3 regions of the Mesobacillus sp. LC4 genome follow, and region 3 is predicted to be linked to each of the others. Evidence: riboswitches for the same ligand, from Rfam matches in the RefSeq annotation. Region 3 holds a riboswitch; each other region holds the start of a gene.
The links. A riboswitch is a leader RNA that binds a small molecule or an ion and turns the genes downstream of it on or off. The one in region 3 is predicted to bind cyclic di-GMP.
Positions count from the first base shown of each region.

Region 1 (7,606 bases), on a different contig from region 3:
CATATTTTCAATCTCTCGTGCCGACTTTAAAACAATCATTCCTTCATCTCCCTGATTCATTTCATCCTCTATATTATCTTATACGTAAAATTTCTCAAAATGAACCAGTTCATCACAAGGTAAAAGAAAAACAGCCATTTTCATTCGATTATTTTATGGGTAATAGATTCTTAATCAAATCTCCGAAAAGATTTTTCAGCTAGTATTTGATTTTATAGCGAGTTTTTCTTTTATATAGCGAGTTTTTCATTTATATAGCGAGTTTCTTGTTTATATAGCGACTTTTCCATTTTTATAGCGAGTTTCTCGATTTTATAGCGAATTGGAGATTCCACTCGTTTTTTCCCAGTTTGCACACACAGTAAAAAACCCTTCTGCCTCAGCAAAAGGGTTCTTACTTTTATTTTTCCAGCACTTTAAGTGATTCGCGGTTGAACGCCGGAATATCTTTCGGTTCTCTGCTTGTGACAAGCTGGTTGCAGCAGACGACGACTTCCTTGTCCATGTATTTCGCTCCGGCATATTCCATGTCGACGCGGATGGATTTGTATCCGGTTGCGCTTCGGCCTTCGAGCGTCTTGGCTGTCAACAATAGTTGTGGACCATGGCAAATCGCGAATACCGGTTTCTTCTCATCCATGAAGTACTTGGCGAATTGCACGAATCGATCATCCCCGCGCAGCTGGTCAGGTGAGAACCCACCAGGGATGAATAGTGCATCGAAATCTTCCGGCTTGACGTTGTCGATGCTTTCGTCAATCTTGACCTCTGCTTTGCCTTGCTTGCCTTTTACTGTCTTGCCTTTTTCTTTTTCGATTGTCATAACTTCATGCCCAGCTTCTGTAAAAGCGCGTGAAGGCTCTAGATATTCCACATCTTCAAATAGATCGGTTATTAAACAGGCAATTTTTTTACCCATAGAATCAACATCTCCTTTTGTGTGTAAAATTCTACCCCTAATTAAAATTCCCTGTCTGCTCCTGATGAAACATCTTGTTGACACTTCCATATTTTTGTATAAACACATGTAATTAGACCCATCTTATAACGATGATAAAAAAAACATTTTATATTTCCGTCATTCAACTATAATTTAACTTAGGACATCAATAGGGAGAGAGGCATCATGAATTTTAGTTATGTCAACGTAATGGAAGAGGTCGTTTCGACTCTTGTCAATGTGCTGATGCTGAGCCCGGATTACCAGACTTTCTGCAGTTGCCAGAAATGCCGGAACGACATCATCGCCATCAGCCTGAACACTCTTCCAAGTCACTATGTCACGACAGAAGACGGCCGAAAGATGGTCTATGAGCAGCTTAATACCCAAGAGAACAGATCCTGGATCAATAAAAGGATCATCAGTGCCATCCATCTCGTCGGGAAGTATCCGAAGCATTAAACCGGAAGAGCATAGAGTCTTCCTGGAACTGGAGTATTTCATCAGAAAAACGAGGCGTCTTTTGATGAGCAACGGGCGGAAATTAAATAAATAAAAGCTGCCATGATATTGCCTGGTTCATCCGGCATCCATAATGGCAGCTTCTTTTTTATATAGACTGTGTATCCATACGTCTTGCAAAGTCCACGAATCGGAACTTGTCAGGGCGGTGCCTGGACTCAGTATATTGGAATAGGGTGGCATCATCAAAATGAATATAATTTTTCACGATGACGATTGCATGGAACCCTTCCATGTCAAGTAGCTCTCGGTCCTCTGCGCTTGGTTCCTCCACTGTGAATTCTTTCTTCGCAAAACTGATTTTCTTCTCAAGCTGCCCTTCAATATACTCGAATATCGAGTTCTCGCATTTCTGGCGGGACAGTCCTAGCACATGCCTTTCTACCAGATAATCCTTATCGAGGATCACTCGTTCTTCATCAATATGCCGGACTCTTTTTACCTTCCAGACCTTTTCATCATTACCAACATTCAATTCCCTGGCGATTTCCTGGCCGGCCAGCTCGAGAGTGAAATCCTCCACTGTCGTTTTCGCCTTTCCACCCATATTCTCTGCCAGTTCTTTAAAACTAATCAATCCGGTGATCGGAAACTGATGCCGTTTCAAATCGAGGACAAGTGAACCTTTGCCGCGGATTTTTTGGATGAAGCCATTTTGGGCAAGCAGATTCAGTGCTTTGCGGATGGTTTCCCTCGAGGTTTGATACATATCCGCAAATTCATTTTCAGATGGCAAAATCGTTTTTGCTGGATAATTTCCTTCCTGGATCTGTTTCGCAATTTCTTCATAGATTAATAAATATTTTTTTTGCATAATACATCACCGTACCTTGTCTGATTGCTACCATTTTACCTTTTTTAAGTCCGTTTGAATACAATAGACAATCGTGTTTGTCTTTTTCAAAAAAACTTCATAAAATCATCTACAACTTCAAATACAATCGCCGATATAAAAGCTGCGAGTTTTTTCCCAATAAGTTTTTTTCTAAAAGTGAACCAAAAAATCTTGGTGTTGGTTATAATTGTTCTATAAGGTGTTCTTAATATGGAACTATTTTATCAGATTTGTTATGATATAACTATAAATTGATAAGGTGTGTGGATAACAGTGATTGGTGAACGCGTCAAAAAACTTCGACAAGAGAAACGAATGTCCTTATCCGAATTGGCAGAACAAGCTGGCGTGGCAAAATCATATTTGAGCTCACTCGAGCGAAATCTTCAGACAAATCCTTCAATACAATTCTTAGAAAAGATCGCTGGAGTACTGAATGTGCCAGTGGACCATCTCATTCATGAACAACCCGATAAAGAAAACATGGATTCAGATTGGGTCAATCTTGTAAAAGAAGCAATGGATTCGGGGATCACAAAGGATCAATTCAAGGAATTTCTTGAATTCAATAAATGGCGACTTCATAATAAATGATATCCAGGACAGCTTAGATGGCTGTCCTTTTTTGTGCAAAATAAAAAGCACCTCCATAAGAGCTGCCCGATTGCACTTCTAATCTCTATGTATAAATTCCTCAGCTATTTTTCGTCTGCGTTAAAAACTCCCTGATTTCTTCTTTGTTAATTCCCATTTCTAATGCTTCCATTATAAGCTGCATCCATTCTGTATCCAGTTCTTCGAAAACTACCTGCTCTTTAATCAAGTTCTTCCCCCCAAAATACAGTTAGTATTCCAGGCAGCCCGGCCATCATAGTACATTGCACCTTAGATCCGTGACTTTGCGTCCTAGTTTTTCAACAAGTTTGCCTTTTTCTGTACCTTTTTACTCACTTTTAAGTCCCAATGTCATTGTACCGTGTTCTATATATTTAACATGTAAGTATTTGTCGCCTGCAATAGAAGGTTTTTTTCTTTTTTCTTCCAAATGATTACAAAATCATAGCAAGAAAGAGTATTTTTCTGAAAATTACAATGATTTAGATAAGATTTTTTGTCAAATAATATCTCTAATTGTTGAACTCTTTTTAATTTTTTACCCCCATAAACTCAAGGGTTGGCCATTTTTTTGTACTTTTGCTTTTTCCAGTCCGACATAATGGCCACTTTTTCAAGACTGATGGCATTAAAAAATGGATATCTCGTTAAATCATTCCCGCAAATCGGGCAGATCCATTCTCCTGCCTCACTGCTGCTAAACGAAGGACGATTGCAACGATCACAATTCTTTCTGTACACGACATCCTGCCTCCTTTTTAAGTGGCTTACTACCTCATTCCACTGAAGTATAGTTCATTTGTACCAATCTTGAAAAAGTCTAAAATATGGCGAATTTTCTTAAAAAAGAACAAAAATCGTTCTTTTTTAAGAAAATACTCTGTTTATCTCAGTTTCTTGTATTTTTAAAAGAACTAATTTGTTCGTTATAATGAATTAATAGATGAATTTAAAGGAGATTGCCATATGACGGTTGGCGAAAAAATTAAAAACTTAAGGCTGAAGAAGAAGTATTCAATTAGTGAGCTCTCTGAAAAAGCGAATGTATCCAAATCCTATCTCAGTTACATTGAAAGGGGAATACAGGGTAATCCCTCACTTCAGGTGCTTTCCCGGCTCGCAGACAATCTAGATACAAGTGTTGAGTATTTGATGGGACAACAAAATACGAAAGCTTTCCTGAAGCCTGTTGATGAGGAATGGGCTGGACTCGTTGATGAAGCCATAAAAAATGGAATAAGCAAAGAGGACTTTGCTTATTATGTGGATTTCATGAAGTTTCAAAGCAGGAATAAACAGTAAGCTTATATACTAAAATACAAATTAAAATCGCTCTTTAGACCAAATATTTCACGATATTACCGCTTATCTTTTTTTGAGCCGACAAAATACATAGTCACTCCCCCATGCACTGTGACCTGGCATATTTACGGTGCCAGAAATCTGTCACAAAATATTCATAAAAACAATGTACTTCTCACGTTTTCCCCATTGATTTTTCGCATTTTAATCACAACTCCTTGATAGGATTAAATTCGATCAAAGGAGGAGAATGGAATGAAGAAACTATTTGCTGTCATGATAGCATTCTTATTAATGATCATTGTTTCTGCTTGCGGAGATGAAGCGGCTGAAAACGAACAGAAAGATGAACAGGAGACTGCGGCAACAGAAGTTAAGCACGAGGAGAATGATCACGATCATGGTGATGGCCCTCATGAGCCTGGTGCCGAAGATGTTTGTGCCTTCTGCAATATGAAAGTATACGATGAAGCTGACCCAATGGGTGTATTTACAGCCCAGGCTAAAACGAAAGACGGCGAGTATGTATTCTTTGACGACTCCGGATGTCTGTTGAATATCGCACGGCGTGATGATGTGGAATTCGAGGAAAAGTGGGTGCGTGATTACATTACATCTGAATGGATTGACGCCGACTCCGCTACTCCAGTAAAAGCAGATCTTAAAACACCTATGAAATACGGCTACGCATTCTTCAAGGACTCAGAAAGTGCCGAAAAATTCATTTCAGAAAACAACGGCAAGAACCCTGCTACCGCAACATGGGAGCAAATCGACCAAATCGCAAAAGAACGCTATATGAAAAAAATGAAGATGAACAACGATAGCATGGATAAGGATAGTAATATGGATGGCGACAGTGAAGAGGAAAGTGGCCATTAAGTTGTGAAATTATACTTAATAATAGGCTCTGTTAATGCAAAATGTTGTTTACAACCCTGTTGATTGCAGTGGAATGCGCGTAGACTCCTCCGAAAATGCTAACGCATATTCATCGTGCGTGGGCAGGTTCGAGGAAGTAACTCAATTTCCTGCGGGCTTAGCTGGTCAGATGAGACCCCGCAGGAGCAAAGCGACGAGGAGGCTCAGCGCCAGTCCCGCGGAAAGCGAAGCGCCTGGAACGAAAATCAACAGTCTAGTTAAACAGAGCCTAATAATAAAATCCCGGTGCAGAAATCAGCACCGGGATTTTTCACATAGTAGTAAAGATTGTCATGAACTATGAAAGAACACTTTTTCGAGCGGCGTATAGACACCCTCTTTTTGAACCAGTGATGATACTGAATCACAATACTGCAATTGCCCCTCCTGCATGAACGCTGCCCTGTCTGCCAATTCCTCAACAAGACTAAGGATATGGGTAGTAAAGAAAATCGTCCTGCCCTGCTTCTTCTCTTCCTGGACAATTTCCTTAAACCGGTAAACCCATAATGGATCCAGTCCATTGGTTGGTTCATCGAGGATTCGCAGCGGAACATCCGGCAACAGTGCCTGTGCCAATGAAAGCCGCTGCTGCATTCCTTTAGAGTATTGTTTGATCTGCATGTTTTTCACATCATATAGCCCAACCTGCTGCAGGGTTGCGATTACTTTCTCATTATTTATTCCTCGTAATCTCGCAAAAAAAATCAAAACTTCCAAACCTGTCAGCTGGCGAGGAAAGAGCATTTCATCCGGCATATAGGAAAATAGGTTCTTGAAGTCCTGTTTTTGCGGGTCGATGACCTGGCCGTCCATCAAGACCTTGCCAGCAGTCGGTTTCATCATTCCTGTGAGCATCTTGATCAACGTACTCTTCCCCGCTCCATTGCCGCCGCAGAGAGCAAAGATTTCGGGCTTTTCAATGGTAAAGGTTATGTCATTAATCCTTTTCGTTTCACTATAATGCTTGGCCAACCCTTCAATCCTGATCCATTCTTTGCTATTCATCACCAACCCCCCGTTTCGTCCTGTACACAGTGTATAGGACTGGCAGTACCATCCAGAGCAAAACAGCCAGAATAAACATCATTCTTCCTGTCCAGCCATCTGCCCAGATCGTTAAATCATATAATCGCGGCCCAAATACTGAAGCTCCGTCCAGCGAAAGGATCGACTGGACGCGGATTAACTCCACCGGATTCAGAAAGATGGACACAGTCAGCATTGGCAGCAGCCATTGCTTCATCAGGAACATGCTTAATCCCATAATGATAAATTCATAGAAAAGCACAAGGAAAGCCCAGACAATCAGGCTTATGCCCAGTGCCTGGAATCGCGTCTTGGCGATTATGCCAATCATCATAGCCAGCGACAGGAAAATCGCCGAGAGCAGGATCGAATACAGATAAAATAATATCAGCAAGGAAACAGAGACTCCTCCGCCGACGAAGAAAATGACGAGCAATGCTGCACCATAGCCAAACGTCAAAACAGACCAGATGGCAGCAAACAGTCCTGCATACTTTCCAAGGATAACGGTCCACGGCGAAAGCGGATAGGTCATTAGCAGCATTAGCCCGCGATCTTCCTTTTCACCAGACAGAAACAAGCTGCCGATCAGCAATGACAGCAAGGGAATCAGCAGCAAGTTTATATTCAACAAGCTGGCCGTCATTCTGTTAAACCCATCAAACCCGGTCCCTCCGGTGTTGCCAAGGAACGCGACCATCACGGCCAGGGATGAGAACAATAAGCCAAATCCGGCTAGCCAATGGCTTCTCATCATCAAGGTCATTTGCTGCCTCGCGATGTGCCTCATTGCTCCCAGCTCCACTCATGTTTCTTTAATGACTCATAATCCAGCACTTCGCCTATTCCTTGTTCTTTTACGTACTTCTCAGCGCTCTCTTTATCCTTGAAGCTGACAACACCATTTGCCATTGGTGTCCAGAAATCAGGGTGGTAAGCATGGAAGGCTTTTTCTAGCTCGACCCATTCTCCTGTATCCACATCACGGACGTATTGTTTTGCAGCATTTTCTTCCTTGAGTTCTGGCGCCATCTCCACGAATTCATCCATACAGCCTATATCATCAAATTTATATACTTCACCATCCGCAGTGACGATCTCGGTGGCAAAGTGCTCATGGGCAAGACCCATATTGCACACCTCGCACACATCAATTTCTGGGTTGATTTCCTCTGGTTCCATTGTGCTGTTTTGGCAGCCCGTTATCAACGCGACCGACATTAGCAATAGAGCTCCAAGTTTTTTAATCATGACAGCTTTCTTCCTTTCACAATGACAAATATCGATAACAAAATGAACAGCATGCCTATTACGCCCGGTATCATCCGGTCCTCGCTGCGCTGTTCAGCTTCCTGAAGCATGTCTACTGGTTCGACCAGCGGGCGGGCATCAAACACATCGGCTGTCCCAAATGAAGGAAACAATGCTTCAGCCTTTGTCCA
Region 1 covers NZ_JBGCUB010000003.1:223,192-230,797, forward strand. Annotated here, with positions in the region: gene map (type I methionyl aminopeptidase) at 1-39, opposite strand, end outside; gene AB5I83_RS11955 (type 1 glutamine amidotransferase domain-containing protein) at 401-919, opposite strand; gene AB5I83_RS11960 (late competence development ComFB family protein) at 1,127-1,402, shown strand; gene treR (trehalose operon repressor) at 1,551-2,276, opposite strand; gene AB5I83_RS11970 (helix-turn-helix domain-containing protein) at 2,571-2,891, shown strand; gene AB5I83_RS11975 (anti-repressor SinI family protein) at 2,992-3,120, opposite strand; cyclic di-GMP riboswitch class I at 3,150-3,235, opposite strand; gene AB5I83_RS11980 (helix-turn-helix domain-containing protein) at 3,879-4,214, shown strand; gene AB5I83_RS11985 (nitrous oxide reductase accessory protein NosL) at 4,470-5,096, shown strand; gene AB5I83_RS11990 (ABC transporter ATP-binding protein) at 5,427-6,143, opposite strand; gene AB5I83_RS11995 (ABC transporter permease) at 6,136-6,954, opposite strand; gene AB5I83_RS12000 (nitrous oxide reductase accessory protein NosL) at 6,951-7,415, opposite strand; gene nosD (nitrous oxide reductase family maturation protein NosD) at 7,412-7,606, opposite strand, start outside.
Region 1: it holds a riboswitch for cyclic di-GMP, as region 3 does, so the genes downstream of both, AB5I83_RS11975 (anti-repressor SinI family protein) here and AB5I83_RS10680 (LPXTG cell wall anchor domain-containing protein) in region 3, are expected to answer to the same signal.

Region 2 (7,606 bases), on a different contig from region 3:
TTAATGCAAAAGCAATTTTTAACCTTGTATCGTCTGCCAATGCCTTGAACATTTTAGAAACAGAAAATGTATTATGTTTAGATAAAGAATCCTTTACCCGGTCCACTTTAGGTCCATCAAAACAAGTTATCTCACACACATCATCATGTTTCAAACGATTCTCACCTCTCATTCAAACATTTATTTGAGTATCAGTATATGCAATGGATTTCAAATAGTCAAACGATTATTAGAATATTACACGATACACGATAAAAAAAGAATGGAAGCCCCATTCTTCTCTTCTATCTAATTATTCGCTTATTTCCAGCTGGATTTTCGGCATATTATGCATATCTCTGGCTGTTACATGTGCAATGACATTGTATTTGCCAGCTTCGTCAAAAATTTTTTCTGCATAGTATACGCCTTTTTCCTTATCCAGCTTCCCTGATAACTTCTCGTGCTGGTCATCTTCTTGTCCGTCTTTCCATATCTCAAATTTCATTTCATCAGCGTCCTTAACCACTTCTTTTCCTTGAGTGACTTTGGCTTCAATTCTTATGGTTTCATTTACTGTTAACGTTGCCGGCGTTGTCTCTACAGCCACTTCAATCAATTCAGGTATTTCTAGGTCTTCAGTCGATTTATTGGAACAGCCAACAAACACCAACACTGTACTAAGAATTAATAATATTAACTTCTTCACTATGATTTCCTCCTGTATAGTACAAACATGATCTATTTTAAAAAATATAAACCATAGTGATTGGTTAAGGAACTAAGAAAATCATTTGTTTGATAATTTGTCACAAATTACATTCTAATAACTGTATGACTGTAATAGTATCTTTGTTAAAATAGAAACCGGTTAGTACTATTCGGAGGTTAGAAATGATTAAAAACATCCTTTTGTCTTTACTATTGCTGTTTGCTTTCACAACCACTGCGGCAGCTCATACAGGGTTAGAAACCTCTTCTCCGAAAAAAGGTGAAGTTGTAACGGAACAAGTCCAGCAGATATCATTGGACTTTGAAACAAAGGTAGAAAAAGGCAGCACATTCGTGGTAAATGCTGTCAATGGTCCGGTTGTTCATTTTGCCAATATTACCTTGGACGAACATCAAATGACAGGAACCGTCGAACAACCATTGGAAAATGGGGAATATCTCGTTCAGTGGGAAATTATCGGTGCAGATGGCCACCCAATTGAAGGTGAGTTTACCTTCTTTGTTGAAATGGAACAAACCGAGGAAGTAGAAGAAGAACCAATCGATGAAGAAAGTGGACTGGGTGATGACCCAAATCCTGCTCCGCCTTCATCTGACAAAACGGAAAACCAGCAAGAACCATTGTCGGATTCTGTTTTAATAACAATATTGATCATTTTGATCCTTATCATTGTAGGCACATTCTTGATCTTTTTTAGAAGGAAGAAGTAATCATGATCACATTAACCATTATCAGTGAAACACTACTTTACCTATGCTTCTCCCTTCTTATGGGAGCCTTTGTTTTCAGCTTAATACCAAATTCGTACAAGCCGGAAATTCGGATACCCAAGGGCATCATGATGTCTGCAACAGGGGGTATAGCCTTATTTTCCTTTGTGCCAGTATTATCACTAATTCTCCATTTATATCATGATCTAGGATTCTTAACTACGCTTCAATCCGTCCTCTACACATTTGAAATCGGAAAAGCATGGATCCTTACCTTTGTTCTCGCTAATCTATTATTTATTTATATTGTTTGGGTTGATTATCGAAAAAAAACAATCTATGCCTTAATTGGACTGGCTTTTACCTTCCTATTAATATTAGCCCTTGGATGGTCGAGTCATGCAAGCTCACTTGATCAATGGAAAGGGTTCCTGACCCATTCGGCACACTTTACCGCTGTAAGTGTTTGGGTAGGTGTTCTGATCGTCGTGAGCTGGTTCTCAACCAATCAATTGAACTGGTTATCATTTTTAAAGTGGTTCAGGCCACTGGCTATGGTTTGCTTTTCCGTAACAATACTATCTGGCTTAATCCTGATGTCGTTCGTCGTGGAATTTAAGGATTACCCAACTTCCTGGAGTATTTCTTATGGACAAGCTCTCTTACTAAAGCATTTGCTCATCCTGCCCTTAATGGCTTATGCCTTTATTAACAGTTTTCTCGTTCGAAAAAAGTTGTTGGCGGACTCAGCGTATAATCCAATCCAATGGACAAGAGCTGAAAGCATCGTGATCCTTTTTATATTTTCTGTCACTGCAGCACTGGGTCAGCAGTCGCCCCCTCATGAGATTGCACTAACTATTCAAACTGAAGGAGCTTCAAGACTTTTTTCAACCATATTCAGAGGGAATATTGATCCTGATTTAGTCGTCCAATTCTCTGTAAACGGGATCAGCTTATCTTTTTTCGCTTTATCCTTTGTTTTCTTGGCGCTCATCATTCTGTCATTCAACAGGAAAGTTCCAATCATCATTTCGTTTTTCATGTGCTTCTTATTTGTAATATCCGGCTACTTATCTCTTGTGCTCAGTCTTCAATAAAACAAAACTATCTTTCCCATATAATTTTGAAGAGGTGTTAATATGAACAGCAATACAAACAAACCATTTAAGATGGCCGTCGTTATAACCATCATTATTTTTGCCTTATTAATTGCTTTAGTGCTAGTGAATAATATGAAATCAGATACTACTAATAATGTTAGTTTTGACAAGCAACCGTCAATTGAAGGACAGCCTGTACTAGGTGACCCAGATGCACCGGTGACGGTTGTAGAGTTCGGGGACTTTAAGTGCCCTGCATGTAAAGCATGGAGTCAAAATTTCTATCCGCAACTGGTAAAGGACTATGTTGAAACAGGAAAAGTTAAGTTTGCTTATATCAATGTTCTTTTTCACGGAGAGGAATCCAAGTTAGGGTCTCTTGCTGCGGAATCTGTCTTCAAACAAAATCCAGAAAGCTATTGGATTTTCAATAAAGAGATGTTTAAGGCTCAACCAGCAGAAAACCATGATGATCTTTGGATTACCAAGGAAAAGATATTAGAAATTGCCTCCGGTATTCCCAACATAGATGTAGAACAATTAGAGGCGGATATCAACGATCAAACTGAAATGGATGAAGTTAATAAAGATTCACAATTAGTAGAGGAGTTTGAAGTAAAGCTTACACCAAGTATTATGGTCAATGGAACGATGGTCGAGGATCCATTTGATTACGAACAAATCAAACTACTCATTGACCAGGCGTTAGAGGATAAATAAGGATGGATATTTTAAGAAAGTACTCTCTTTATCTAGCTTGGCTCGTATCAGTCGTTGCCACCTTAGGCAGCCTATATTTTAGTGAAATACGTGATTTCATTCCTTGTGAGCTTTGCTGGTATCAACGGATTCTGATGTACCCACTAGTTTTAATACTTGGAATAGGAACCTTTCAAAATGATCCATCTGTGAAGCGTTTCGTCTTGCCTATGGCAGTCATCGGTTGGTTTGTTTCATTATTCCACTATCTACAGCAAAAAGTACCTGGTTTTGCAGAGATCAAACCTTGTTCCAGCGGTGTTCCTTGCAGCGCTCAATATATAAACTGGCTAGATTTCATCACCATACCATTTTTAGCATTTACAGCTTTTTCATTAATCATAGTGTTTATGGTACTAATAAAAAAACAAAAATAAGGCAGTAAACCGCTATAAAGCTTTGGGAGATCCCAAAGCTTTATTTATTGATTATTTCTATCGGTGAAAATATAGTTAAGTCAATTCTAGTTCAACAAAACTGCAGCTTAGTCAAATAAAAAAACGCCAATAACGGCAGCCTGAACTTCAACTCTCGCTCTAAGTAGATTAGATGGTTTTTATTGAAGTCCATATCTTAGTATTTGATATCTAATAACCTCGTTGCCAAATGTGAACCATAATAAAAGCAATAACACAATAACGCCCATCATTAAACTAAACCAAGCAAAATATTTATTTTCCTTATTTATTAAAGGGTACAGAACAATTAACAATGAACCAAAAGCAAGGGTGATTACAACCGTAAGTTGTCCTGTTAGTGTTTCAAACACCATAGAATCCCTCCCTTATCAATATAAATATTCCAAAATTTTTTTCTGATTTTTGTTAAACTAATTTTCCTCTTAGTTAAATCGTGAGAGCATTGGAATTCCAATATAACCTATCAAGATTCCAACTATTAGTACCCAGAAGTAACTCCATTTCTTAAAATCTTTCATTTTCCCCTTTCGCCTGACCCTTTTTATAATTTCTTTTTCCACTAACCTGCATCTTCTTTGAAGAATATTTACTATATTCAAAAATTACTTCCCTAAAGGAGACCCATGTAAAAAAAGATTACAAATACTAAAGCAGTAAAAATAAATGCTAACAATGCAGTTTTAATAGTGCTCTTCTTTCTTACACGATCTCCGTAGAATAAATCGTCTTTCTCCATAAGTGCTCCTAAAATCAGATAGAGTATTGGCGATACTGGCACGAATATAAATACCAATCTCACAATAAAGGATGAAATGAAAAGAGCCTCTGCGATTCCTCCACATACACCTAAAAATACATAATCCGAATTTGACCTCATCAGCCTATTTCTTTTCAGTATTTTCACCTCATATAAACGTATTTTACAGTCTGATTTATTTGCAATTTGATTTTATTATTTAAGTTCTACAATAAATAGTCTCATACCTTTAATTTAAGGTCGTGTTATCTTACTCTTGATTTAATAACATGAATACGATTTCTTCTTCAATTAAAATCCTCGATCCAGAAGATTTTCAAAAAAGGCGCATCTTCTTCCTGAACCCATGCATCCGTTTGGATAAAATCTATTGTTTTATTTACATTCACCCTCATAGTTCAAGTTTGACTAACCGCTTCACCAAATGTTACTTATTAAGCGAATGATCATTCTTGGAATAAACATTGATATGTTCCAAACAACTTCACCGACTAGCTGGTGTTTAAGAAATTCTGCAGTTAATACTCAAAATCAGGTTAAAAACCCGCTAACTACCTTTATAAGGCATTTAGCGGGTTTTTCTAAAGGAGTTTTTTTTCACTCTGCCAATGTTCTTAAGGAGCCATTTTCATCCAACTGTGTAAATAATGAATGGCAAAAGTCACATCCGGTTGTGGATACGCACTCTTCACTAAAGAAAGCTGACTATACATATGAGCAGCACCTTCTTCATAAAAACTAACAAGATTGGCTTCTTCTGATTTGCCAGTTTCTACTCCAATCACAATGGGTTTGCCAAGAGAGGAAGCATATTGTACTTCATTTCTCACTAGTTCAATAATTCCGTTTCCTCCAGCAGCCTGATCGCGGTATGCCATAATAGTCGTATAACTTGTTGTCTTAATCGCCCAACTAGCTAAATTACCTTTCCCGTAAGTATTGCTATATGCAATTTCATCAAACCAGAAAGGAATATCGATTCCAAATGTAAGTCCAAGTTGTTCTGAAGTAACAGCAGCATGATTGATAATATTTTGATATGCAAGTACAGTATTCTTGAATTTTGAGTTCCAACCACTATATAGATATGGCTCTATATCTAAATGAATACCAGTAAATCTTTGTGTCTGTGAGGCTGATTTTTGGTAGTTTCCTACCCAATTAAAGAATTCCTTAGAATAAGCAGAACCTTTAGAGGAAACCCATTGCGGCGAGCCATCTAAAGCGTGTATTTCTATGCCTTTTTCAGTTGCTTTTTGAATAAATGATTTATAAGTATCGAAAGGAATGTTTTTATTAATTTGAAGGTATATTTGCTGAACTTGATTATTTCCTGCGAATGAAAGAATCTCTTTTCCTTGCGTAGCAATCGTTGAAGTATTCCAAAGCCATGTTGCCGTGGGAACTCCTGCGTTAGCATGAGCTTTAATAGGTTGAGAAAGGGTTTGAAGAGGACCAAAACCCATAAATAAGATAAGACTTAATAAGAGGTATTTATTGATATTCATATTCTCCGCTCCTTTTTATGGCCAAGACACCATTTTAGGAGTCTGGCAACCTGGCAACCATATGCAAAGGAAATATCTCTTTACACTCAGGCCCATGGCTTTGCGTCCTTGCCTTTCAACAAGTTTGCCTTTATCAGTTTTTTATTTAATTTGAGTATATCCTGTCCTAGTATCAATTGGAATCGAATTTTTTGAACTATTTCAAAAAACAAAGTACAATATTGAGTCTTGTTCACATTATTGAGTAGGATAAAAATAACATGCACTGGATTGCTTGATCACGTTTTGTATGCCACAAGAAAACACGTTATTGTATGCAGTGTTTTTTAAGAGAGCATACAAAAATATTTTCAACTTCAATGTGCATACCTTGTTATTGAATATACACACCGTTTGTTATTCATAAAGGCCTGCACATTATAGAAATAAAGGGAAAAAAGTCATTGTTTCCTGCGTATTCGTTCTAAAAATATTGGGGCTATATTTAGTAAGATAGAAACAATGGTCAAAAACCATAATGCCCTTGCCATACCAGGTACTACATCAGCTAATGCCGCCCAATCTTCTATTTTTAGCCACCGAGATACATAACTGTAATCTGCACAAAGTGTTAATGCTGTAAATGATAACCCCATCGCCATCGCAAGTTTATAATCCTTCCCTGCTGTATACATATAAAGATTGATAAGCGTTGCTACTATTGCAATAACCCCAAATATTACCCACATAACTATACCTCCGTATATTTTTAGCCGTTTGTTGAATAAGGAATTCAACAAAGGTGATCCAATCCTCCTTGGATGATCGCTCACGTTGGCTGAAATATAAACTTTACAAATATACATCTATTCAAGTGGTTTAAGCAGTTCTCCTATTAATTTGTTTGATATGTTTAAAGCTTCTTTTCTATTTGTTGCAGGTCCAGATATTAATAGCCCCCCTTTAGGGTCCCATTCATATGTGGCATTATCCCTTCCAGACTCAAGCAGTTCGTAAACGATAATAGTTAGCTCACTTAAATCCTTATTTATATAAAGAAAGCCGTAGGGGGAATCCCCGAGTGATAAAGAGCCGCCGTTTTCAATAAAAACAACTTCTACTTCCTTCTTATCAATGATAATATTTTTTGGCAACTCTCCTTTTATATCTATGGTTCCTTTAAAACGATCTTGGTTAAAAATTTTTCTATACAATTTACCTTTAATTGTAATTGTAACTTCTTTATTTAATTGATTGCTTTTATTACCAACTCCGTAAACGATTCCGTCAAATGCTTGATTGATTTCTTTGGGTACGGAATACCAAACCACAAAGCTAACTATACCTATTAGAAATATGAAAACTAAAAACAACTTCTTTCGTTTTATTGGAATACAGCCCCCTAATTAGAATAAACTATGAATCTAATAAATCACTGAATCTAAGGGTGGAATAAGTTGCAAATATAACTATTCGCTACCTTCGGATTGATTCCCTTTGATTTCTTTAATAAAATCCTCAACCAGTTTGTTCTATATGATGAAAACATCTGAAGCAAACATAAAATCTTCACAATGGGCTGCGCGGGGACCTATCCACTTGATGTTACAAAGCTTAGGGTTAAGGACTTACATAATAACTTCTTTGTTATTAAAGCAA
Region 2 covers NZ_JBGCUB010000008.1:38,318-45,923, reverse strand. Annotated here, with positions in the region: gene AB5I83_RS20075 (ArsR/SmtB family transcription factor) at 1-154, opposite strand, end outside; gene AB5I83_RS20070 (FixH family protein) at 293-688, opposite strand; gene AB5I83_RS20065 (copper resistance CopC family protein) at 874-1,422, shown strand; gene AB5I83_RS20060 (copper resistance D family protein) at 1,425-2,522, shown strand; gene AB5I83_RS20055 (DsbA family protein) at 2,565-3,245, shown strand; gene AB5I83_RS20050 (disulfide oxidoreductase) at 3,248-3,661, shown strand; gene AB5I83_RS20045 (hypothetical protein) at 3,841-4,056, opposite strand; gene AB5I83_RS20040 (PspC domain-containing protein) at 4,314-4,580, opposite strand; gene AB5I83_RS20035 (amidase) at 5,075-5,968, opposite strand; cyclic di-GMP riboswitch class I at 6,010-6,107, opposite strand; gene AB5I83_RS20030 (hypothetical protein) at 6,409-6,696, opposite strand; gene AB5I83_RS20025 (hypothetical protein) at 6,814-7,278, opposite strand.
Region 2: it holds a riboswitch for cyclic di-GMP, as region 3 does, so the genes downstream of both, AB5I83_RS20035 (amidase) here and AB5I83_RS10680 (LPXTG cell wall anchor domain-containing protein) in region 3, are expected to answer to the same signal.

Region 3 (7,606 bases):
TTCCAACAGGTCCATCACATCTGTCATATAAGTTGAGCTGATGTTGTTACCGATAAAAATGACCTGAGGTGTCTTGCGCTTTTCTTTTGGAAGAGCGTTATAGAAGCTGTGCTGTAAAAACTCTAGCGCAGCACGTGCTCCGAGATAAGAGCCGCCAATTCCTACTACGAGCAGGACATCAGAATCACCCTTAATCTTTGCCGCTGATTTCTGGATGCGTGCAAATTCTTCTTTATCATAGTCTACAGGCAGATCGATCCAGCCTAAAAAGTCGCTGCCTGCACCAGTCTGTTCATGCAATGAATGATGGGCTACTTTTACAAAATCCCTTAAGTATGTAACTTCGTGTTCTCCAAAAAAGCTAAGCGCCTTTGAGTAATCAAAACGAACATGTGTCATGTCTGATCCTCCATTATTTTATATTCTCTATCACTTTATCGAAATGAATCCCAATAATCAAGAAACACTCTCAGATGTAAGCGTGCCCAATTGTGAAATTTTAAGTAAACTTTAAAAAATGTATTTTTCGACATAACCGGGCAGCCTACTTTTGACTTTTTATCCAGAGATAGAAAAATTAAACGCCTAACGACGATTACGGAAGTTGCTTCGCCTTAACAATCAGCCTGTGCGTCGCGGTATCGATTGGAGTGCAGGTAATGAGAGTCAAGGTGTTTTCATCTTTACTGCCGTTTAGCACAGAAACATCCTGAGGTTTAACTACTTGAGTTTCATAAACTTTGTATTGATAAGTTCGATTTTGGGACTTAACAGTCACGACATCACCAGAACTGATCTCGTCCAGGCGGTTGAACATCCTGCCATATGAACGGCTGCGATGGGCAGCAATTGCACTGTTTCCAGGGGTCCCTGGCAGTGAAGTACCATTTAGCAAACCTGAAGCTACATCAAGGTTCCGTTCCGATCCACCGTAAAGAATCGGTAAACGCAAATCGATTTTATCTATTTCGATTACACCAAGCATACCGGTATTGTTGGGCTTTGAGTTTTCCTTTGATGAGTCATTTGTGTTGGATAAATCATTAACCGCCTGGTGATCCCCTTTTTCTTCGGCTTGACCTGCGCGATTCTCCTCTTTTACTTCAAAAACTTCATTTAGTTCATCCAGGCTTTCTTTAGCCGCCTCTTCGTTCATAGCGACGGTAGCTGCTTCTGTTTCAAATGTACTTGCTTCCCACTCGCTAATCAATTTCTCCTGTTGATAGTCAGTATATAAATTTGATAGGGAGGGATATAAAAACAGCCCCCCCCCAGATAGTATAAGAATTAATGAAAGTACCTTTTTCATTTTGCACACTCCATTTTTTATTTTTAGTCAAAATAAAGAGGGGAATCTCTTCCCCCCTATCCTTAGTTCCTGATTGGCTTTCTCATTCTTATTCCTGTACCAGCTGCCATTAGAAGGAAACCTACAATATAGAACATCATTTTGCTGCTTTCACCTGTTTTTGGAAGTACGTTTCCGTACCAGTCTTGCTTAACATCCCCTGAAGAATTGTTATCATTATTTTCCGTTTTCCCAGCTCCATCATCCTCATCAACATCAGTCTCATTGTCAACTTCGGTTTCGTCGTCAACATCTGCTTCATTATCAGTACCGAGGACCGCTTCATCAATTTCCAAATGAATAACCTGGTCTTCTAATTCAAAAGAGAGCATGCTTAGCGCAATGAATTTAGTCGTTCCATCTTCAAACTCAAACTCTATTCCCTTAATATCTGTAACATCTAGACTGTTGGCCAAAATTAGTTTCCAGAGGTTGTTAATCTTGATAAGCTCAAGCTTCTCGCCGCCATCAATTAACAAAGTCAAGTTGACAACTGTTTCAATATCCAGATTAAAAGTGATATACAGTTCTTTGACTATTTCAATAACATCCGGTGATTCTCCATCTTGATCGGAATCTTCGTCGTCATCTCCCGTTCCATCCCCTGGTTCTTCTGTGTTATCATCCTCAGGTAATGCGCAGTCCTCTATCCAATAATTAATGGATCCCTCCGCTTCTACTCCTACTCTAATGTCTTCGACGTCATAGAATCTTTCAGCACCTGATTCAAATACAACCTTAAATTCCGTGATATCATCCTTTGCAAATTCCCCATCATCTTTGAGTTTATATAGTGGTGAGTTACCCGGATTCGACATGACTTCCCATTCACCATTTAATTTAACAAAGACATTCTCAACTGGAGCAACGCAGTTTTTTAGATGAAGATGGATTTCCGTGCTTTTATTGCCATTCTCTTCACCATTATCATCGCCGTTGCCATCACCTGGTTCCTCCGTTCCATCGCCAGGGTTTTCTGTCCCATCTCCTGGGTCCTCTTCACCATCACCCGGTTCCTCCGTACCATCGCCAGGTTCTTCAGAATTGTCATCTTCTATAGAGCAGCCTTCAAGCCAATAGTTAATGGTTCCTTCCGCTTCTTTTCCTTCCCTAACCTCATCCATGGAATATTCTTGTTTAGTTCCTGACTCAAAAGTTAGCCTGAAAGCAGTAATATCATTCTTTACAAACTCACCACCATCTTTCAGTTTATACAGTGGCGAGTTACCCGGGTTCGACATATCTTCCCAACTTCCCTTTAACATGACCTCTACTTTTACCACATCTTCTGTGCAGTTTTTCAAATGCAGATGTATCTCTGTACTTTTATTGGCATTTGATTTAGTACCTTTTTCAGAATCCTTTTCTTCCTTGTTTGAATCACCATTTTCTTCTTGTGTAGATTCATCGTTTTCGTCTTGTGTAGATTCATCATTTTCGTCTTGAGTTGACTCATCGTCTTCTTCTTGAGATGGATCATTTTTTTCTTCTTGAGTTGATTCATCTTTTTCTTCTTTTGTTGTTTGACCGTTTTCTTCTTGAGTTGACTCATCGTTTTCTTCTTGAGCTGATTCATCGGTTTCTTCTTGAGTTGATTCATCATTTTCTTCTTGAGTTGATTCATCATTTTCTTCTTGAGTTGATTCATCATTTTCTTCTTGAGTTGACTCATCGGTTTCTTCTTCATTTGACTGATCGTTTTGTTGTTGAGTTGATTCTTTGGCTTCGATTTCAACTTTTGTGTTTCTTTCAGTATCCGACGCCGCATCTCCATTCTCATTTGCTAGTGCCGGTATTGTCAGTGAAAATAACATTAGGAATGCAATCGAGACTGCTGATAATTTTTTCATAAGAGTCTTTTTCATGTTCTCGTCCCCTTTTCTAGTGTTATTAAAAATTTGCGTAATAAAAGGCTGAATATTCAGATATTATTTGCGACATTTAGCCTCCTTCCCGATAAAATTCACCATTATAATTAGACAAAAAAAGCCGCCGGGAATTTACTTTTCCATGGCGGCTGGACGATCATAGCTGCACTTTTGCAACCTTAGACTCCTGGCTTTGCGTCCCAGCTTTTCAGCAGGTTTGCTATTAGCATGATTGGTGCTTTTTACTTATGTAAAATATTCCTCGGCTTCCTTGTCTTACATTCTAAGACTTACCACAGTTACCCAGCGACTTAAACATATAGTCCTATTAATTTAATTGGTAAATTTTTCTCCATTTTCATTAATTCACCTTGAAGAGGGATATATTTAGTATTTCACACTTATTCCAAAGAGCTTTCACTAAGATTTTTGACCTAATAAAAAGACAAAGGACCCAGAGTTATGCCCCTGAGTCCTTCAGTAATTTATAACGACATACGATAGATTTCCATTACATCGTCTTTATTCAATTTTGCAAAGTTGCCGAATTCCCCATTGACCATAGCTTTGTCAGCCATTACTTCAAGCTTGCTGTCATCAATGTCATAGTCAGCAAGGCGTGACGGTGCGCCAATGCTGTTCCAGAATTCACGCAGCTTTTCGATTCCTTCTAATCCTGCTTCTTCGTCGGTCTTGCCTTCTGGATTCACGCCGAAGACCCTGACAGCCATTTTCTTGAAACGTTCCGGTTTTATCTTAAGGTTATGCTTCATCCAGTTCGGGAACAGAATCGCCAGACCGCCTCCGTGAGGGATATCATAAACGGCTGATACAGCGTGTTCGATATTATGCGTCGCCCAATCTCCTCGGTATCCCATATTTAGGATTCCATTCAATGCCATCGTTCCTGAGTAAAGGATCGTTGCGCGGTATTCATAGTTTTCCAAATCTGCAAGCAGCTTTGGAGCTGTTTCCATCACTGTTAAAAGCAAGGATTCACACATGCGGTCCTGGAACTCAGTGTTTTCGGTCAAGTGGAAATAGTGTTCGAATACATGTGACATCATGTCCACAATTCCATAAATCGTCTGATCTTTCGGAACGGTGTAAGTGTTCACGGGATCAAGGATCGAGAATTTCGGGAATGTGACCGGGCTTCCCCAGCCATACTTTTCATTCGTTTCCCAGTTGGTGATAACAGAACCTGCATTCATTTCAGAGCCAGTGGCTGCCAAAGTTAGTACTGTGCCAAAAGGAAGAGCTTCTGCTGCAAAAGCCTTCTTTGTGACAAGATCCCACGCATCTCCATCATATTTTGCACCTGCAGCGATTGCTTTTGTGCAGTCAATGACACTGCCGCCGCCTACTGCAAGCAAAAATTCGATTCCTTCATCTTTGCAAATTTTCACGCCTTTATGCACAGTCGACAGACGAGGGTTTGGTTCCACACCTGAAAGTTCGTGTACTTCTGCCCCAACCTCTTTTAGGGTGTCCATGACAGAATCATAAAGACCATTGCGTTTGATGCTGCCACCGCCATAAACCAGCAGGACTTTTTTACTGTATTGAGGAACTTCGTTTTTCAATTCCTCGAGCTGGCCTTTGCCAAATATCAGTTTCGTTGGATTGTAAAAAGTAAAGTTATCCATTTAAATCACCTTCCTCTAGGGATAATTATGTTCTTTTTCTAAAAGCATTGCAAAAAATACACTTCTTAATGTGCTCCAATATGCTGCGAAATGTTACAAACTTTTTCTCGAGGGTAGGTAATAAATAGATGACGAATGAATAATTCATTTCGTGCTGAAACAATCTATAAAAGAACAAATTTAATTTTAAGGGAGGAAACATCCATGAGCGGTATTCAACGTGCAGCACTAGTACTTACCATTATCGGGGCCATCAACTGGGGCTTAGTAGGATTCTTCCAATTTGACCTTGTTGCAGCTATTTTCGGCGGACAGGATTCAGCATTGGCTCGAATCATCTATGGATTAGTCGGTCTTGCCGGTCTTATAAACATCGGACTTCTATTCGCACCAAGCGAAAGAGAAGAAAGAGCAGCAGAACCAAGAGCTACTCGATAATTGAACTTCACAAGAAAACCCGCCAAGGAAGGCGGGTTTTTCTCATGCTTATGATAATACTTTCTTGATTCTTTGTATGGCCCAATCCAGTTCTTCCTGGCTGATGACAAGCGGCGGAGCGAAACGGATGACCGTATCATGCGTTTCTTTGCAGAGCAGCCCTTCCTCTTTCAGCTCTTCACAATACTTGCGTGCAGGTTCTGTTAACTCGACACCAATGAACAAGCCGCGGCCGCGGATATCCTTGATGATAGGATTGTCGATTTCACGGAGCTTGCTAATGAAATAGTCACCCAGTTCAAGGGAACGATCAGCAAGCTTCTCATCGATCAAAACATCAAGGGACGCGATGGAAACTGCGCAGGCCATTGGATTGCCGCCGAAAGTGGATCCGTGGGAGCCTGGGTTGAATACTCCCAGTACATCATTGTCGGCAACGACACATGAGATCGGGAACACCCCACCGCCAAGTGCCTTTCCAAGGATGTACATATCAGGCTCGATACCCTCCCATTCACATGCGAACATTTTTCCGGACCTCGCAAGACCAGCCTGGATTTCATCTGCAATGAACAGGACATTGTTTTCTTTACATGCCTCGAACGCAGCTTTCATGAAACCCTCTGGCGGAATGACGATTCCTGCTTCACCTTGAATCGGTTCAATCAGAAACGCTGCAGTGTTAGGAGTGATCGCTTCTTTCAGTGCCACAAGGTCACCATAAGGAATCAGTTTGATCCCTGGAAGCATCGGGCCGAAGCCTCGTTTGTATTCTTCTTCAGATGATAAGGAGACCGCCGTCATTGTGCGGCCATGGAAGTTCCCGATACATGCGATGATTTCAGCCTGATTGTCCGCAACGCCTTTGACATCATAAGCCCAGCGGCGAGCTGTTTTAATAGCCGTTTCAACCGCTTCAGCACCCGTGTTCATCGGCAAGGCCATTTCTTTATTCGTTAACTTGCAAATCTTTTCATACCATGGTCCAAGCTGGTCATTGTGGAATGCTCTTGAAGTTAGCGTAACACGGTCAGCCTGGTCTTTAAGCGCCTGGATGACCTTCGGATGGCGGTGCCCCTGATTGACAGCTGAATACGCACTCAGCATGTCCATATATTTGTTGCCTTCAGGATCCTCTACCCAAACTCCTTCTGCCTTTGAAATGACGATTGGCAGCGGATGATAGTTATTCGCACCATACTTTTGAGTCTGCTCGATCAGCGAGCTAGTTTTTGTTGTTGTCATGAACCTTCCTCCGTTCCAATGAAAAAATTGGTTAGACAATCATATTGTAACCTGTAAGCTCTTTCATTTTAACCCCCTAAAAAAGAATGCTAGAAAGTTTCCTTGATTTTCCCAGTATGTAAATCCAATGATGGACACTTTTTCCCTTTCATAAACGATTTCTATCCGTCATGGCATCAATAAGCTTTTTTGATGCTTTGTTTTCTCAGTCGCTGGTGTTTCGGAGCTCCAATCGGCTTTATTGGTGCTCTGTTTTCCCAGTTACTGGTGTTCCGGTGCTCCAATCGGCTTTATTGGTGCACTGTTTTCCCAATTACTGGTGTTTTGATGCCCCAATCGGCTTTATTGGTGCTCTGTTTTCCCAGTTACTGGTGTTTCGGTGCTCCAATCGACTTTATTGGTGCTCTGTTTTCCCAGTTACTGGTGTTTTGGTGCTCCAATCGGCTTTATTGGTGCACTGTTTTCCCAGTTACTGGTGTTCCGGTGCTCCAATCGGCTTTATTGGTGCTCTGTTTTCCCAGTTACTGGTGTTTCGGTGCTCCAATCCACTTTATTGGTGCTCTGTTTTCCCAGTTACTGGTGTTTTGGTGCTCCAATCGGCTTTATTGGTGCTCTGTTTTCCCAGTTACTGGTGTTTCGGTGCTCCAATCGACTTTATTGGTGCACTGTTTTCCCAGTTACTGGTTTTCCGGTGCTCCAATCGGCTTTATTGGTGCTCTGTTTTCCCAGTTACTGGTGTTTTGGTGCTCCAATCGGCTCCCACTTTCTTCGTTTCATCAATGATTTCTGTCCGTCTCAACCATTGGTGTCTGTCAGACTAAAATAAAAAAACCGGACAAAATTGTCCGGTTTCGCCTGTAAAGCTTATTTTTTAGCCATATCTGACTGGTTAATCCACTCTTGAAGCTTATCCTTCAAAGTGTTGAAACCTTGAGCTGAGTCGTCCTGGTGCTGAACTACAGCTGCTGGACGCTTGCTGCGTGGCTTTTTAGCGCGTTGTGGTTGTTCTGGTGCTTCTTCAGTTGCACGGATTGATAAGCCGATTTTTCCAGCAGCTT
Region 3 covers NZ_JBGCUB010000002.1:877,186-884,791, reverse strand. Annotated here, with positions in the region: gene AB5I83_RS10690 (glucose-6-phosphate isomerase) at 1-399, opposite strand, end outside; gene AB5I83_RS10685 (class D sortase) at 596-1,210, opposite strand; gene AB5I83_RS10680 (LPXTG cell wall anchor domain-containing protein) at 1,372-3,213, opposite strand; cyclic di-GMP riboswitch class I at 3,358-3,448, opposite strand; gene AB5I83_RS10675 (iron-containing alcohol dehydrogenase) at 3,702-4,865, opposite strand; gene AB5I83_RS10670 (DUF378 domain-containing protein) at 5,070-5,303, shown strand; gene AB5I83_RS10665 (ornithine--oxo-acid transaminase) at 5,352-6,548, opposite strand; gene yugI (S1 domain-containing post-transcriptional regulator GSP13) at 7,413-7,606, opposite strand, start outside.